Regions from separate parts of the Frankia sp. CoWAU3 genome, predicted to be linked through region 1. Evidence: riboswitches for the same ligand, from Rfam matches in the RefSeq annotation. Region 1 holds a riboswitch; the other holds the start of a gene.
The links. Region 1 has a riboswitch for cyclic di-AMP ahead of AC08ON_RS05490 (transglycosylase family protein). Riboswitches for the same ligand answer to the same signal wherever they lie in the genome.
Positions count from the first base shown of each region.

Region 2: linked by a shared signal. The riboswitch ahead of AC08ON_RS04060 (peptidoglycan-binding protein) and the one ahead of AC08ON_RS05490 (transglycosylase family protein) in region 1 are both predicted to bind cyclic di-AMP.

Region 1 covers NZ_CDWWXB010000032.1:19,798-25,628, forward strand. Annotated here, with positions in the region: partial or broken gene AC08ON_RS05475 (adenylosuccinate synthetase) at 1-529, opposite strand, end outside; gene AC08ON_RS05480 (DUF3151 domain-containing protein) at 621-1,055, opposite strand; gene AC08ON_RS05485 (transglycosylase family protein) at 1,141-1,860, opposite strand; gene AC08ON_RS05490 (transglycosylase family protein) at 2,547-3,224, opposite strand; cyclic di-AMP (ydaO/yuaA leader) riboswitch at 3,243-3,455, opposite strand; gene fbaA (class II fructose-bisphosphate aldolase) at 4,374-5,411, opposite strand; partial or broken gene AC08ON_RS05500 (DedA family protein) at 5,645-5,831, shown strand, end outside.
Region 2 covers NZ_CDWWXB010000021.1:22,825-27,954, forward strand. Annotated here, with positions in the region: gene AC08ON_RS04045 (asparagine synthase-related protein) at 1-768, opposite strand, end outside; gene AC08ON_RS04050 (lasso RiPP family leader peptide-containing protein) at 780-890, opposite strand; gene AC08ON_RS04055 (AfsR/SARP family transcriptional regulator) at 1,098-1,934, opposite strand; gene AC08ON_RS04060 (peptidoglycan-binding protein) at 2,159-2,908, opposite strand; cyclic di-AMP (ydaO/yuaA leader) riboswitch at 3,400-3,568, opposite strand; gene AC08ON_RS04065 (alpha/beta hydrolase) at 4,157-4,702, opposite strand.

The sequences.
Region 1 (5,831 bases):
GGTTGTAGACCTTGGCCAGGATCTGGTTCTTCTCCCGTAGCACCAGTTCGAGCTTCTTGTGGAAGATGCCCGGGTCGAGGAGATCCTGCACTCTGATGCCCGTACGGGCAACCTTGTCGCCGTAGGTGGGACCGATGCCGCGACCGGTGGTACCGATCCGCGCCTTGCCCAGGTAGCGCTCGATGACCCGGTCCAGCGCCCGGTGATGGGGCATGATCAGATGGGCGTTCGCGCTGATCAGGAGCCGGGAGACGTCGATGCCGCGGGCGGTGAGCCCGTCCATCTCGGCCAGCAGCACGCCCGGGTCGATGACGACCCCGTTGCCGATCACGGGAACGCAGTCGGCCCGCAGCATGCCACTGGGAATCAGGTGGAGCGCGTAACTCTCCGCCCCGATGACCACGGTGTGGCCGGCGTTGTTGCCACCCTGGTAGCGGACGACGTAATCGACGGCGCCGCCCAGGAGGTCGGTCGCCTTTCCTTTTCCCTCGTCGCCCCACTGGGCACCGATGAGGACAAGAGCAGGCACCGGGCGAGGTTACTAGGGATGACGGGGTCGTGGGGCCGGCTGCGGCATCCTCGCTGGTCTCCACCACCGACACGGCCTGATGAACTCACTGTCAGGTGAAGCCGAGCTCACTGGCAGCGACGGGATCGCTGTCGGCCAGGAACATCCGGCAGCGGGTGGCCTCCTCGGCCTCCCCGATGGCCGCGGCCGCCCGACCGAGAGCGGCGAGCGAACGCAGGAACCCGCGGTTGGGTTCGTGTGACCAGGGGATCGGCCCGTTGCCCTTCCAGCCCGAGCGGCGCAGGGCGTCGAGGCCGCGGTGATAGCCCGTGCGGGCGTAGGCATAGGCCTCGACGGGTCGTCCGCCGGTGAGCGCGAGCTCGGCGAGCGCGGCCCAAGGCACGCTGAACGCGGACAGCCGGGCGGCGACGGCATCCGGCGGATCACCGGCGACCAGCGCATCGGTCGCGGCCGCGTCGGAGGGCAGGAGCGTCGGCGGCGGACCGGAGAGCAGGTTGGGCTTTCCCGAGGTGGACGGCGTCATCATGAGTGCATCCTGCCCGACGACCGGCCGCACACGTCATGGAGGTCACCCCGGACGCGCTTGCCCTGCGCGCACGGTGACCGGTCGGTCAGGCCCTGACGCTGACGTTCCACAGATTCTGGCCGACGACCCCGGGTTGACCGTCGCTCACCCGGGTGAGGTACGAGTACAGCGCGGCGATGCCCTGCGACTGCGGTCCGAACTTGCCGTCGACGGTGAGTACGAAGCCCTTCTGACGCATCCTGTCCTGCCAGACGAAGGCGTCCGGGCGAACGTCGTCGCTGAGGGACGCGTCGAGGACCGTGCCCCTGAACGAGCCGTCCCCCATCTCCCGGCGGGCCCGGTCCAGCGTTATGGGGGGTTCCACCGGGGTGATGGCCTGCTGGATGACGTCACCGGAGCCGCCCGGGACACTGGCCGGGCCGTTGTTGGTCAGGCCCATCTTGACCGAGCAGGACGGCCATGGCTGCCAGCCCCGCTGGTTGTAGAGCTTCGCGGCCGCCTCGTCCTGCGTGGCGGGCGATGCCTGGTACGGGCGGCCGGAGTACCCGAGCCCGTGCCAGGTCTGGTCGTCGAACTGGTAGGCACCGGAGAAGCCGTTGCCGGTGTTGACCGCGTAGTTGCCGCCGGACTCGCATTGGCGGAGCTTGGCGAAGTCGTCGGAGGTGGCCGCGCCCGCCGGAGCCGCGGTGACCGCGAGGCCGCTGCCGACGATGGCCGTGACCGCGCCGGTGGTGCGCAGGATGCGACCGGCGGGCGATGGGGCCTGCGGTGCTCGATGTCTGCCGCCACGACGCCCAGAGGGCATGTCAGTCCAATCCCGTCGCCTGCGGGGTGAGCTGTCGGGTGCGGGCTGGGATGGCCCGGCCGGAGGATCCGACCCCGGGTGGGAACCGCTCTCCACCATGGGCCGGGACGCACCGGCTTTACCCCAAGGACGCCGCTTGCGGCGCCCGAAATGTGGGTCCCCCACTCCTGCCCGCTGCGGTCGATGTTCGTTCCGGCCGCTCGTACGGGGGCAGGACTCGGCGTCCGTCCGGGCGGCCTCGCCGACGAGGCGAGTGAGAGGCACTCTAGCGAGAACCGCTCATGGAGCGCAAACCGGGGTGGTCCGGAGTAACCAGTGAGGATCGCGCGAATCGTGCCACTTCCATACAGGTTCCGCAGGTGGCTCGCTGGTCCTGCTGTTCCTCGTCGGCCTTGCCGAAGATCGGCCCCGCCGAGGATCGGCCCTGCCGGAGGCCGGTCAGGGTGCGGTCCGGGTGATGTCAGGGTGCGGTCCGGGTGATGCTGGTGGTGGGTTGTACGGGCCGGCCCGTACGGGCCGTCAACCGGAGATCGTCCGGAGGCCGGTCGGGCCAGCCCGTCGTCGAGGTGAGATCCCCTGACCGGTGTCGCCGGGGTGGGATGTCCGGTTCCCGCGGCGGTCGTCCCTCCGCCACGGGAGCGGAGCGAATGGATCAGCTGATGGAGCTGATGGAGAGGATCAGCGGATCAGCGGAAGGTGGCCCGCCAGGTCGCCGGGCCGACGATGCCGTCGACGGCGAGTCCCTTGGCGGCCTGCAGGGCGCGGGCGACTGCGGCGGAGCGTGGTCCGTAGCGGCCGTCGATCGTGAGCGGATAGCCCAGATGGTTGACGCGGGCCTGCCAGGCCCGCACGTCGTCACGTACCTGCCTGGCCAGTGCGGTCGTCAGGTTACGGGTGAATACAGGAGTGCTCATGGAGATGGGACTGACCGTCAGCTCGCGGCGTTCCGTCGTGCGCGAGGCCTGGCCCGAGGAGCTCGACGAGCCGCCCGCGAGCTGGTCGGCGCCCATCCCGCGGCCACAGGCCGGCCACTGGCCGAAGCCGGACCTCCGGGCGAGCTTGAGTGCGGCCTCGTCCTGGACGGCCGGGGGAGCCTGGTGCGGCAGACCGCCGTAGCCGAGGCTGTGCCAAGTGCTGGCGGAGAACTGGTAAGCGCCGTAGTACGCGTTGCCGGTGTTGGTCGTGTAGTCACCGCCGGACTCGCACTGCCGCAGGCCCGTCCAGGTGGTGGCCGCATCGGCCGGCTGGCTGAGCGCGAAGGTGCCGCCCACCGCCGCCGCGAGTACTGGCGCGACCACGAGAGCCCGGGCCCGGCTGCGGGTACCGGCGCGGCATTGTCGGCCACTGATACGTGCGTCGGACATGTCTTGTGGTCCTTCCCCACGCCTGCGAGGTGAGCTGTCGGATTCGGGCTGGGAACTGCCCGGCCGTGCCAGGGATCCCTGGAGACGGAAGCCGCACCGGAAATACCTTTCCGTGTGGTCGTCGCACATGGCTTCACCCCGAGAGCATCGAATCCTTTCGATACTCGGAGATGGGTCCCCCGTTCCTGCCGCCCGGTTCGAGAAATCGTCGGCCAGGGGCAGGATTCGGCGTGCCGCCCGACGAATGCCCGACGTTGTTGCCGGGCACGGCGAAAACCATAACCACGCCGCCCGGCGAGTCGCCAAGCATTGAATAGGGTGCGTGAAAAAGAGCACACTCGGCGCGCCTGCTTGAGTAGGAACTGGCGGCCTGGTATCGCGCGTGCGCGCCCGCTCATCAACCTGGCGGTACGGCGTGCGGAGGCATTTGTGCTCGGCCGGTCACCCTGTTTGCCGATGGTCGACGATGAGCGGAGAGTCCCACATCAGGCCAGATGTGTGACATGTCGACAAAGGCGTGACGGCCCTGCTACGAGATCGACGCGAGTGATCGGCCTGATACTACACTTCGTCCATTGAAGCCTGTTTTTGTGAGAAAAACAACGGAAATCGGGCGGTAACTTACAGCGTTGTGATTTTTGCACACGGCGGATTCAATCGGACACCTACTGTAAAAAGCGCCTGTCGGGCCACCGCAGTGGGCGAAGGGGTTCCGTGGGGGCGGGGCGGTAGGTGAACGGTTACCGAAGGTCCGGTGCGTGTCCGCTCATTTGGCCGAAACCTGCTGGTTGCCGGCGGGGGCGGCGTTACGCGAGGAGCGGGATGCCGCGCCCGCTAAACAGTGGTCCCCCAGCCGTCGGAGCGACCGGGGGACCGTGCGGGCCGGCATAGTACGGGAAATCGGCGGGTCGTGCATCGGACCGGGGCGGGTCGGATGTCCGCCGCGTGCCGGTCGTTCCGTCCGCCGGAAATGATGGAGAGGGTCGGACCGAGGGGCCCGGAGAATGTCCTCGGACGAGCGGCGGCGGTTGCTCGGTTGCCTGGTTTCGCGGCCGGTGGCTATCTGTCCGCCTGTCCGCCAGCCGGCGGACAGGCCGGCCGGTATCCGACGAACCGATCCCGCCAGCCGGCGTGCGCTCCTGGGCCGGACTATGCCCGCCCGAGGCTGGTGCCGGCGGAACGGAGGTCCTCACACGCCTGGGCGACGCGGGCCGCCATGCTGCTCTCCGCGAGCTTTCCGTAGGTACGCGGGTCGTACGCCTTCTTCACGCCGACCTCACCGTCCACCTTGAGAACGCCGTCATAGTTTTTGAACACGTGGTCCACGATGGGGCGGGTGAATGCGTACTGGGTGTCCGTGTCCACGTTCATCTTGACCACCCCGTAGTCGAGGGTCTCGCGGATTTCGGTGAGAGCCGACCCGCTACCGCCGTGAAAGACGAGGTTGAACGGCTTCGCGCCGGCTGGCAGCCCGAGCTTCCTGGCGACGTACTCCTGTCCTTCGTGCAGAATCGTCGGGCGTAGCTTGACGTTTCCGGGCTTGTACACACCGTGCACGTTGCCGAAGGTGGCGGCGAGCAGGTAGCGCCCCTTCGCGCCGGTGCCGAGCACCTCGGCCGTCCGCCACATGTCCTCCGGCGTCGTGTAGAGCTTCTCGTCGATCGCGCCGACGACGCCGTCCTCCTCGCCGCCGACGACCCCGATCTCGACCTCGAGAACAATCTTTGCGGCGGCGGCGTCCGCGAGTAGTTCTTCGGCGATCTTGAGGTTCTCCTCGAGGGGGACCGCCGAGCCGTCCCACATGTGCGACTGGAAGAGCGGCTCGCGCCCCTGGGCCACCCGATTCTTCGAGATCGCGATCAAGGGACGGATGTAGGTGTCAAGCTTGTCGGCCGGGCAGTGGTCGGTGTGCAGGGCGATGTTGACCGGATACGCCTCCGCGACGTGGTGGGCGAACTCGGCCAGTGCCTCCGCGCCGAGGACCATGTTCTTCACCGTCGAGCCGGACAGGTACTCGGCACCGCCGGTGGACACCTGCACGATGCCGTCACTGCCGGCTTCGGTGAAGCCCCGCAGCGCGGCGTTCAGGGACTGCGACGAGGTCACGTTGATCGCGGGGTAGGCGAAGGACTGGGCCTTCGCCCGGTCGAGCATCTCGGCGTATACGTCTGGCGTGGCGATGGGCATCGGTGGGGCTCCTTACGAACCTGTAGGGGCGCCGATCAGCCATGCACCCGCGGTGCAGGGCAGCCGGATCGGGCCGAAGCCCGCCGTGGACTCCTGATGGGCGAAGGGTATGACGCCTTGCCCCGTCCCGGGATCGGATGCGGCTGACGTCGCCGGCGCGGTGCGGATCCGCGCGATGTGGTCCCCGCCGACTTGGTCGGCGGGTGCCGACCAAGGGCCGGCACACTGGTCGAGTGGACGTCGGCAGCCTGTCCGGGATGACGCTGTACGTCGTCCTCTTCGCGGTCATCTTCGTCGAGAGCGGGATCCTGATCGGGTTCTGGCTTCCGGGTGACACCATTCTCTTCGCGGCCGGGCTGATGGCGGCGGACGCGGCGTCGAACGTGTCCGTCGCGGTCCTCGCGATCGGGGTCGCGGCGG
Region 2 (5,130 bases), on a different contig from region 1:
AATCCCGGTGAGCGCGACCACGTCGGCGGGGCCGCGCGCGGCCAGGCAGCACACCGAGGTGGAGTTCAGTCCGCCCGACAGATCACAGCTCACCGTCCCGCCGCCGGCGACCCGCGCCGCCACGGCCTCGGCGAGAGCCGCCCGCAGGGTCGGCGCCCCCTCCGTGCGGGACCGCACCGGTGCCGGTCGACGCCACCACCGCAGGACGGTGGCCTTCTCGTCAGGGCCGACGAGAAGGTAGTGATCCGGGGGCAGCGCGTCGATCGACTCCCAGAGCACCAGGTCATCGAGCGGATGGGGCGGTGACGGGTCGAGCAGCGACAAAGCCAGCGCCGTCCGGTTCAGCGGGGCGCCCGTGAGCCGGGCGAGCACGTCGGCGCGGTTGGCGGCGACCAGGTGGCTGCCCAACCGGGCGGTGAAGACCCGCCGGGTTCCCGTCGGGCTGCCCTGGATGCGACGGTGGCTGTCGATCTCGGCGATCACGTGGTAGTCGCCGGCCACGACGCGCGCGAGGTCGAGAGCGTGCACGTCACGGGCCGAGAGAAGCAGCCGCAGGAGCTGTCGCGCGTTGGTCGCGGCACACCCGATCAGGGCCAGCCGCGAGCGCCCGGCGACGGCACTGACCATGGCATCGTCCGGCCAGTCGCCGACGATCCACGGCCGCCCGGAGGCATAGCGCAGCATGCGACGAGCCCCCGGCGGACGCACGACGGGATCACGGTCGGCCAGCACCAGAAACCAGCAGGACGGAATCGGGACCACCTCCACCCCGGCCGCCGTCACGCAAAACGCCGCCAGGAATAGTCACGCCCCCAGCCCCAGCGGCCGTTCGTCACTGCGGCGAAGCTGCCGGCATCTTCCAGTCGCGGGGGGAGGTAGATAGCCTTCATCGTCTTCTCCTCAGCGGTTTCCGCGCGCCCTCGCTCGGTGGCGTGCACCCCGGTGAGGTGCACCCCGGTGGCGATACACGGCGGCGCCGCGCGCGTGGCCCGGGCGCCGGCCGGCTGGTCCAGCCCGTATGGTTGAAATTCCCCCGCCGGGTTCACTGGCGGTTCAGCTGACTTCCGGCGCACGGCTCGGCAGGCACGGCCGTGGCATCAGGTGACCCACGAGTCCGGATTCAGTACATGCTGATGGGCACGCCGCAGTTCGACACCGGGCTCGATCCCGAGTTCGGTCACCAGCCGCCGGTAGACCGTCTGGTACTCGGCCAGTGCCTCGGCCCGCCGGCCGGTGTGTTCCAACGCAAGGATCAGCTGGGCCCAGAGACGTTCCCGGGTCGGATGTTCGACCGTGAGCGCCCGCAGGGTCGGCAGCACCCGGTCGTACTCGCCGAGGGCCAGGCGGGCGTCGATCAGGTCCTCGCACACCGCCCAGCGAGCCTCCTCCAGCCGGAGGACCTCCGCGCCCGCGATCTCCGCCGGGAGCTCGTCGAACGCGTCCCCCCGCCACAGCGCGAGGGCGCCTTCGAAAAACCCGGCAGCGCGTTCCGGCGAGCCGGCGCGCACGGCGGCGCGGCCCTGCTCGGCGGCCGATTCGAACCGCTTAGCGTCGATCTCACCGGACGCGACGACCAGGCGGTACTCCCCCGGCCGGCTCTCGATGCGTCCGGGGCCGTTCCCCCCGGCTCCGGACGTGTCCAGGGGCGGCCGGAGGGTGTGCCGCAGCTCCGAGAGATAAGTCTTGATGTTGCCCCCGGCGGAGCGCGGCGGGGCGTCCTGCCAGAGCGCGAGCCGCATCCCGTCCACACTCACCCACTGGCCGGCGTGCAGCAGCAGGGCCAGCAGCAGTATGCGCTTCTTGCGCTGGTCGATGCGGACCTGCTCGCCCGAGGATCGCCGCACCTCCAGCGGCCCCAGGACCGCGAACAGGAGACCGGCCCCGGTCACGGAGGATGCGTTCGGACTCGCCTCAGGTAGGTAGTCGTCGAGCATCGTGGCTCTCATCGATCGGGCCCCCGTTTCGGTTTTCCCGTGCGGGCCGGCTGGTCCCGTGCGGGCCGGTGCCGTCTCCCGGCCCGGTGCTGGCCCGGTGGCTGAATACCCCCACCTCACCCCGGGTAGTCATCCGGTGCGTGCGGATATCGAGCAGCGCCCTTGGGTGGGTCGGGAATACCGGCCGACGGCAGCGGAGCCCGGTCGGCGGGCCTCGATCAGAGTCAGATCCCGAGCTTCGCCCGCGTCTGCGGTCCGACGATCCCGTCAACCACCAGACCATGCTTCAGCTGGAAGTCCTTGACCATGTGGTTGGTCTGATACCCGAACTTCCCATCCACGCTGATCGGGTAGCCAAGGCTGGCGAGCCTCTTCTGGATCTGGTGGACGTCGAGACGGAACCCGAGGCCGACGGCCAGCGACGGGTAGCGGGCCGCGGGTGCCACCACGGCCGCACGCGCCGGGGCAGCCAGCGAGGAGTAGGAGATGTTCGTGAACCGCACGCCGCGCGAGACGGCGGCCGCCGCCGCCTGTCCCCGGGCCAGGTAGCGGTAATGCAGGCCGTTGGTGTAGGCGCTCCAGGCGGTGATGCCCTGGCCTTCACAGACCTTCTTCGCCGCCCCGGCGTTGACGGCCGGGTCGTAGAGGTTGCGGTTACCCACCCAGCCGGCGTGGGCCCGCATGTTGATCTGCCACAGGCCGCGCGAGTCCTCGCCGTAGGTGGCGTGGGCGTAGGGGTTGCCGCCGGACTCCGCAAGAGCCACCGCGACCCAGGTGGCCAGCGGAACGCCGCGGCAGTCGGGCAGTCCCGCGTTCGCGGCCGCGCTGGCGATCGTCACATCGGGGACCGTGGTGGCGGCCCGGGCCGGGCTCGCGGTGGCGAAAATGCCGGCGCCGGCGCCGATCACACCGACGGCGGCGACAACGGCGCCCCGGGTCTGGGTGGAACGTTTCCGATGCTTTCCCTTGGCCATTTCTTTGACATCTCATTTCGGTGTCGTCGAACACAGACGGGTGATCGAGGGGAGGGATGCCGCTCGAAGGAGGGCGAGCGGAGACGACCGCGCTGGAGAAGGGCAACACCCAGTGCCGGTCTCCCGGTACGCCGAGAGGACGTCCTGGGACGACCGGGGACGACCGATCGACGCGCCCTGGGGATTCCGGGCTCGATGGGCTGAACAGCACGGCAGGCGGCCGTGGTCATTCCGTTCCAGGCCTGACGGGCCCGGTGGGCGGCAGGGGTCAGCCGACCACAGACGACGAGGCCGGGTGGCTTTCAGCCGAGCTGGTGGTATGGCGCGTCAGCGCGATCGGCCGGTACGGGCACCGACCGGATGGCACGTTCTCGCGAAGACGTCAGGGCGAGAACGGCGCCCCGTATGGCGGGGACGCACCGCGGGTCGCGCCGAACGGCGTCACGGTCCAGAAGACCGGAGCCGAGCGTTCCTGAAACACAGGCAACGTCGAGTCCTTCCCGTACGCCTGCGAGGTTAGCTGTCGGGTTCGGGCCGGGAAGCCCGGCCGTTTCCGCGGCGTGCGCGTAACGGCTTAACCCCAAGGGCGGCACGCAACGAGCCACCCGGAGGAACGTGGTTCCCCCGCTTCTGCCCAAGATCTCTCGGAGGGAGCTGCGGACCGTGGACAGAACTCGGCGTCGGCCCGGAGCTGTTGATACCCCGCAACCGTAGCGAACTACAGACCGTAGTGACAAGTACGAGTTGTGCCGAATCTGGGCGCATGTTGGTCACGATGCGTGCATAACACTGCGATGCCGCAACTCTCGGACATCAATAGCAGCTACCGGTAGCGACGCAGATCACCCGTCACGACCGGATCTTGGCGATATGACCGGTCCGTCGAGACGGGGACCGGTGGCCACGAGGTCCGGTAGTCACCGGGACCGCCCGGCCGTCCGGCAGCCCAACCCGGCAACCCCCGGCAAGCCCGGCAAGCCCGGCAAGCCCGGCAAGCGGAAGCCTGGCCCGGGGGTCGGGTGGCGTGCGGACGGGTACGCAAACGCGAACGGCGCCGGCTTCGAGCCTGCGGCTCGAAGCCGGCGCCGTTGGAAAACGGACGATGCGGTACGGGACAGACGACTGACCCGCGGATTCGCGTGATTCACGCCGGCACCCGCCGAGGAAACACCTGCTGAGCGGTTGGGCCTCCCGCGAAGGCACACCCCCATCGGACCGGCACGCGGGCGCGCCCGGCACCGGGCGAGATCAGTCGACCGAACGGTCCCGCTGCCGTTGCCGTGGGGTCAGCCGCGGGACACGGAGGTTCTCGAGGAACAGCAGGATGTGCGCGCCGACCGCACGCCGGCCGGGGCCGGCGAGCACGCCATGCCCCCCGGGCAGCGACGCCAGCCGGGCCCGGCGCGCGGTCCGCGTCATCATGCGCGCCAGCGCAAGCGGGCTGACCTCGTCGCGCTCGGCATGGAGCAACAGGATCGGCAGGTCGGGAAGCGACCGTGGGATCGGTTGTCCCGGATCCTCGCCCGCGATCTTCCGGTACACCAGCGGCAGGTCGAGCAACACGAGGGCATCCGGCCGGACCGCTGGCGAACCGGCGCCGACCAACGCCCGCAGGGCCCCGCTGTCCGAACCCAGCAGGACGAACGGACCATCGGGGGGACACGCCTCACCAAGGGCGAGGACGGTGTCTCTCCCGTGGTCGAGAAACGTCACCTGATAGCCGTCGAGCGCGAGCCGGAAAGCTAGGCCCTCGAAATGTTCGGCGGATTCTCCACGACCGGGGAGAAGGACCACACTGGCTCTTCTCGAGTGGGTGGGATCACCACTGGGCCAGTAACGGGTTCCCGGCCCCCCACATATCCACGGGGGCGCGGACGAAAGTATGATGACGAAGCCAGGGACGACACAACATGCTCCGATCGAAAACCGTCCAGAGATGTACCCGGTACTGACCGGACATCGATACCGAGGCAGCTGGCGTCCACGCAGGCGATGACGATCTACAGACAGCCCCATCGAGCGACCGTGAATCAGGAGAACGCCAGAGAGAACACCGAGAGCGAGGGAAAGCCGAGGAGGCTAGTAAAGCACGTGAAGCGGCCGGGCCGGACAACCGGACGAGGCCACTCGCAGGAAGTCAATGTGGCCACGGACGACCAGGGGGGTCATCCGATCCACCGAGGAGAACATGACCATATTTTGCCTATCCGACGGCTACCTGT